2 regions of the Morganella morganii genome follow, and region 1 is predicted to be linked to the other one. Evidence: predicted binding sites of a transcription regulator. Region 1 holds the regulator's gene; the other holds the start of a gene.

The links. The regulator ArgR, encoded in region 1, controls arginine synthesis, uptake and breakdown. The targets are predictions, from matches to a motif close to ANTGAATAAAAATACANT.
Region 2: amiC (N-acetylmuramoyl-L-alanine amidase AmiC) is a predicted target of ArgR. The motif match lies at 1,922-1,939, and genes of this name have one in related genera.

Annotation. Positions count from the first base shown of each region.
Region 1 is NZ_CP069157.1:263,996-267,422, reverse strand. It holds gene JL661_RS01295 (helix-turn-helix domain-containing protein) at 1-144, shown strand, start outside; gene mdh (malate dehydrogenase) at 238-1,176, opposite strand; gene argR (transcriptional regulator ArgR) at 1,625-2,095, shown strand; gene mpl (UDP-N-acetylmuramate:L-alanyl-gamma-D-glutamyl-meso-diaminopimelate ligase) at 2,163-3,427, opposite strand, start outside.
Region 2 is NZ_CP069157.1:3,217,621-3,221,047, forward strand. It holds tRNA gene JL661_RS15435 (tRNA-Met) at 1-51, shown strand, start outside; tRNA gene JL661_RS15440 (tRNA-Met) at 110-186, shown strand; tRNA gene JL661_RS15445 (tRNA-Met) at 213-289, shown strand; gene amiC (N-acetylmuramoyl-L-alanine amidase AmiC) at 443-1,693, opposite strand; partial or broken gene argA (amino-acid N-acetyltransferase) at 1,974-3,303, shown strand; gene recD (exodeoxyribonuclease V subunit alpha) at 3,313-3,427, opposite strand, start outside.

The DNA.
Region 1 (3,427 bases):
CTTTCCCGGCCGTGGCCGAAGGGTGAATGGCTCATCGCAGACTTTCTCGCCGTCCATCCGTCAGAGATTTGGCCCAGCCGTTATTTTAATTCTATCACAGGTGAATTATTAGATAGGAAAATAAGAGTGAAGGTAACTAATTAATTTCAATATATACTTATAAAAACAATAAAACCGCTAATCGTAATTAGCGGTTTTATTTACGGCTCAAAAAAATAAATACAACTATTTAATAATTCAGCTGTTAATAAATTTCTCACCAAGCGCAATATCGGCCTTCAGCACATCCAGCATGCCGTTCAGTGCTTTCTCTTCATATGCACTGAGTGAACCAATGTCCAGACGCTTCTCAACACCGTTCTTGCCTAACACGACCGGCTGGGCGAAGAAACGGGCGTATTTGCCGTCACCTTCGGTATAAGTGCATTCCACCACATTGCTTTCACCCTGCATGGCGCGAACCAGTGACAGGCCGAAACGCGCGGCTGCCTGGCCCATAGAGAGCGTTGCGGACCCGCCGCCTGCTTTGGCTTCCACCACTTCAGTACCGGCGTTCTGGATGCGTTTGGTCAGGCTGTCGATTTCCGCGTCGCTGAAGCTGACACCCGGGATCTGAGACAGCAGCGGCAGAATGGTCACACCGGAGTGGCCGCCGATAACCGGCACTTCCAGCTCCTGTGGTTTCTTGCCTTTCAGTTCCGCCACAAAGGTGTTGGAACGGATAATGTCCAGCGTGGTCACGCCGAACAGGCGATTTTTGTCATACACACCGGCTTTTTTCAGCACTTCTGCCGCGATCGCCACTGTGGTGTTCACCGGGTTGGTGATAATGCCGATTAATGCTTTCGGACAGGTTTTGGCAATTTTTTCCACCAGATTGCGGACGATCCCCGCGTTAACATTAAACAGATCAGAACGATCCATGCCGGGTTTACGGGCCACACCGGCAGAAATCAGGACAATATCCGCGCCTTCTAATGCAGGGGTAGGATCCTCTCCCGCGAATCCGGTGATCCGGACATCGGTCGGAATATGGCTGAGATCTTTTGCCACACCCGGTGTGACCGGTGCGATATCATATAAAGTAAGATCTGAACCTGAAGGAAGCTGGGTTTTAAGAAGAAGGGCGAGAGCCTGACCAATACCACCTGCTGCTCCGAGAACTGCAACTTTCATCCTGAGACTCCTTAACTTGGGACGGTTAGCACGATTGCGCATCAGGCGCCAATCCGTGCATGAGGGCTGTGAATACAATATTTTAACAGACTGATTGCATATTCACGCATTTGAATCTGTTTGTCTATTGTTATCCATTCTAAACAAATCGCTTATCTGTTAATGAGATAAGGAACACTATTTTGACAATTATTTTACTTTAAGTGCACTTATAGTCATGCACGTTAATATACCGATGCGTAACTGATAACAACCTCATTTAATTAACAATATATTTACCTCCGGTGATAACCCAGTCAGAGTCATAAGCAATGTCAATTACGTGAGCTGATCACCAGTTTTGACCATTAATGCGGTTTCCCCCGGTCAGACCACAGGGTTTAATTTGCATAAAAATGCATTTTTCCGCATAATAATAAGGTTCGTATCCAAATTTGCAGGAAAGACTATGCGCGCACCTTCTAAACAGGAAGATCTGATCAAAGCGTTTAAGGCGCTGTTGAAAGAAGAGAAATTCAGCTCTCAGGGGGAGATCGTCACCGCCCTGCAGGAAGAGGGCTTTGAGAATATTAACCAGTCCAAGATTTCCAGGATGCTGACCAAGTTCGGTGCTGTCCGCACCCGTAACGCGAAAATGGAAATGGTTTACTGTCTGCCTGCGGAACTGGGTGTTCCGACAGCCACCAGCCCGTTAAAAAACCTGGTGCTGGATATTGATTACAATGACTCGGTTGTGGTTATCCGTACCAGTCCGGGAGCAGCACAGCTGATTGCCCGTCTGCTGGACTCCATCGGCAAATCCGAGGGCATTCTCGGCAGTATCGCCGGGGATGACACTATTTTCTCGACACCGGCCAAAGATTTCACCACAGAACAGCTCTACGAAGCGATTCTCGCCCTGTTCGAGCAGGAACTGTAATCCGCCGTTAATCATAAAAAAACCGCGTGGTACTGATGCACCGCGCGGTTTTTTATTCTTGCTCAGATTACTTCAGTTTTTCCAGCAGTTTATCGTGGATACCACCGAAGCTGCCGTTGCTCATCACCAGGATATGATCCCCCGGCTGTGCATGTTCGGCCACCATATTGGTCAGTGCATCCAGGTCACCGCTCCAGTATGCCGGTTGTACACAGCGTTCGGTAATTTCACTGACCAGCCACGGAATATTCGCCGGCTGGAAAATAAAGACCTCATCCGCACGACCCAGCGCAGGCGCGATATCGTCTTTGCTGATCCCCATTTTCATGGTGTTTGAACGCGGCTCCAGAATCACGAGGATGCGGGCTGTACCGCCGACTTTACTGCGCAGTGCCTGTAATGTGGCCAGAATCGCCGTCGGGTGATGCGCAAAGTCATCATAGACACTGATACCGTTCACCTCACCGCGCAGCTCAAGGCGGCGGCGGGCATTGATAAATTTACCCAGCGCACGGCAGGCTTCCGCGACCGGCACACCGACGTGATGTGCGGCAGCCACCGCCATCAGGGCGTTCTGCATATTATGCTCGCCCACCAGTCCCCAGGTCACACGACCGCTGATTTCACCGTCATAACGCACATCGAACTCACCGCAGTCGTTGGTGACTTTCTCTGCCTGCCAGCGGGCGTTGTCGCCGGTGTATTCTTCCTCACTCCAGCAGCCCATACTGAGCACCTGTTTCAGATTGGCATCCTGCGCCGGGGCGATAATTTTGCCGTCACCCGGCACCACACGTACCAGATGATGGAACTGTTTTTCAATCGCCGCGAGGTTTTCAAAGATATCCGCGTGATCAAACTCGAGGTTGTTGAGCAGCAGTGTGCGCGGGCTGTAGTGAACAAATTTTGAGCGCTTATCAAAGAATGCACAGTCATATTCATCCGCTTCGATAACAAAGAACGGACTGTTACCCAGCGTGGCGGAAACATCAAAGTTCCCCGGGACACCGCCGATCAGAAAGCCCGGCTGATAGCCGCAGTCTTCCAGAATCCACGCCAGCATACCTGCAGTGGTGGTTTTGCCGTGAGTCCCGGCAACCGCCAGCACCCAGCGCTCCGGCAGTACATGGTCATGCAGCCACTGCGGCCCTGAAGTGTAAGGAATTCCCTGGTTCAGCACCGCCTCGACACACGGGTTTCCGCGTTTCATGGCATTGCCGATCACCACCATATCCGGGCGCGGCGTCAGCTGAGCCGGGTCATAACCCTGAATCAGCTCGATCCCCTGCTCTGTCAGTAAATCACTCATCGGCGGGTAGACATTCTGATCCG
Region 2 (3,427 bases), 860 kb from region 1:
GTCGGGCTCATAACCCGAAGGTCGTCGGTTCAAATCCGGCTCCCGCAACCAATTTTGAAGTGCGCTGTCTGTGAATACAATGTGATATGCTCAGTTAATGATATTCGGACGCGGGATGGAGCAGCCTGGTAGCTCGTCGGGCTCATAACCCGAAGGTCGTCGGTTCAAATCCGGCTCCCGCAACCAACTTTCATATCATTAACAAATTCGGACGCGGGGTGGAGCAGCCTGGTAGCTCGTCGGGCTCATAACCCGAAGGTCGTCGGTTCAAATCCGGCCCCCGCAACCACTCTTCTGACAAATTCTCTGTCAACTTTTCCTGAAAACACACAAAATTCATTCCTGAAAACGATTTTTTTCAGTGCATAACTATGTCTGTACTGTATCTGTCCGTTTCACACCACATCCTTGTGATGCACAATTTCTGTGATAAACCGTATTTTCAGTTGCGTCGTGCGACAGCCCCGCCGTTGGCAAAATACGCCTTAATCCCCAGGAAAATAGAATTTGCCATCTCCTGCTGGAATTTGGCCGTTTTCAGCAGACGCTCTTCCTCAAGGTTACTGATAAACGCCGTTTCCACCAGAATCGACGGAATATCCGGTGCTTTCAGCACCGCAAACCCTGCCTGATCAACCGTGCGCTTATGCAGTTTGTTGACATTTCCCATCCGTTTCAGCACTTCTGAACCGAATTTAAGGCTGTCTTTGATACTCGCACTCTGCACCATATCAAACATGGTCTGGTCGAGGTATTTGTCGCCGCTTTTGCTGACGCCCCCGATTTTATCCGCATCGTTCTGGGTCTGAGCCAGATATTTTGCGGTATTACTGGTTGCCCCGCGCGTCGAAAGCGCAAAGACCGACGAACCTCTGGCAGAGCGGTTGGTAAAGGCATCCGCATGGATTGAGACAAACAGATCCGCCCGCATTTTACGGGCCTTCGCCACGCGCACCGACAGCGGGATAAACACATCCTCGTTGCGCGTCATATAGGCACGCATACCCGGCTCGCGATCGATAAGCGACTTCAGGCGGCGGGCAATCTGCAGCACCACATCTTTTTCGCGGGTTTTGTATTTCCCGATAGCACCGGGGTCTTCCCCGCCGTGGCCCGGGTCAATCATAATAACAATCGGCCTGTCCTGACCGGCTTTACCCGGTTTCGGCGTTTCACGCGGCAGGCTTTCTTCGAGATCACCGCGGTTGTAATCTTCCAGCAGTGCCAGCAACGGATCGTCTTCTGTCGCAGCACCATTTTTCGGATAAAAATCAAGCACCAGACGGTTTTTAAACTCAGCGACCGGGGTCAGTTCCAGCACCTGCGGGCTCATCGCCTGTTTCACTTCAAACACCAGGCGGACAGTCTGCGGATCATTCTGACCGACACGGATCAGCTTCAGATGCGGATCGCGATCCTGCACCTGCTTGTCCATCCCTTTCAGCACACTGTTGAGGTGCACATTTTTCAGATCAACAACGATACGTTCCGGGTTTTGCAGTGAAAACTGCTTATATTTCAGCGGATGATCCGACTCAATAGTCACACGGGTATAACTGGATGCCGGCCAGATACGCACCGCCACAATCTGTGACGACGCCGCAAAGCCGAACGGGCTGATACTCAGCAGACAAAACGCCGCAGCTCCTTTCAGTAACAGACGACGTGACGCATCATGTTCAGAATGACTCATGAAAAAATATCCATAGCGTAAATCAAATCAACAATAACCGGTGCGGGTTATGAAAACCGGAAAATAAAGAAGCAGAACAATTTATTCCGTAAATAATTTAAACGGCACTTTATCTAATCATTTGCGCCCTGTCATTATGCATTTTTGGCTTATATGGCGATAACGCGGCATAAAACCCGGCGAAATCTTAACCTGCGACCAAAATTTACGCTTGCTATTCCTTTGCAAAAAGAATAAAAATACATAAATTACGAATAAAAATTCACTTGCGAGGGGTGTTATGAAAGAGCGCAGTATCGAACTGGTGGACGGATTCCGTCAGTCGGTTCCTTATATTAATGCTCACCATGGCAAAACATTTGTGGTGATGCTGGGCGGCGAAGCTATCGAGCATGAAAATTTTCCCGGTATTGTTAATGATATCGGCTTACTGCACAGCCTCGGCATCCGCCTGATTGTGGTGTACGGCGCTCGTCCGCAAATTGAAAAAAAATCTGCTGGCCCATCAGTGCGAGCCGGTTTATCACAAAAATACCCGAGTGACAGATGCGCGCACTCTCGAGCTGGTCAAGCAGGCAGCAGGACAGTTACAGCTCGATATCACCGCCCGTCTGTCGATGTGTCTGAGCAACACACCGCTGCAGGGCGCGCATATCAATGTGGTGAGCGGAAACTTTGTGATAGCCCAGCCGCTGGGGGTGGATGACGGCATTGATTACTGCCACAGCGGGCGTATCCGCCGGATCGATGAAGATGCCATCAACCGCCAGCTCAATAACGGTGGTATCGTGCTGATTGGCCCGGTGGCGGTTTCTGTCACCGGTGAAAGCTTTAATCTGACCTCCGAGGAGATTGCCACGCAGATTGCCGTCAAACTGAAAGCAGAAAAGCTGATCGGTTTCTGCTCTGCGCAAGGTGTGGTGGCGGATGACGGCGGGATTATCTCCGAAATGCACCCGAATGATGCAGAGCACTATGTGCAGGCGCTGGAAGGCAGCGGCGATTACTACTCCGGAACCGTCCGTTTCCTGCGCGGCGCGGTGAAAGCCTGCCGCCGGGGCGTGAAACGCAGCCATCTGCTCAGTTACCAGGAGGACGGTGCGCTTATCCAGGAACTCTTCTCCCGCGACGGTATCGGGACACAGATTGTGATGGAAAGCTCGGAACAGACACGCCGCGCCAATATCAATGATATCGGCGGGATCCTCGAGCTTATCCGCCCGCTGGAACAACAGGGTATTCTGGTACGCCGCTCCCGCGAACAGCTGGAAATGGAAATCGACAAATTCACCATTATTGAACGCGATAACACCACGATTGCCTGTGCCGCCCTCTATCCGTATCCGGAAGAGAAAATCGGTGAAATGGCCTGCGTGGCGGTGCATCCCGATTACCGCAGCTCCGCACGGGGCGAGGAACTGCTGCACCGGGTCACACAGCAGGCAAAGCAGATCGGGCTGGAAAAGCTGTTTGTGCTCACCACCCGCAGCATTCACTGGTTTCAGGAGCGCGGCTTTGTCCCGGCAGAAATTGAAAACCTGCCGGTCAAAAAACAGGCGCTGTATAACTATCAGCGGCGCTCAAAAATCCTGATCCTCGGTTTTCAGTAATCCGCCGGACTAACGTAAACGCCCGCTCAGCCCGCTGTACCGCTGAGTCGGCGTTTTCACTGCCCGCTTAACACACTCTTCCCGGCTGTATATGGTCAGAAACTGCTTCGCCCGCGTCAGTGCC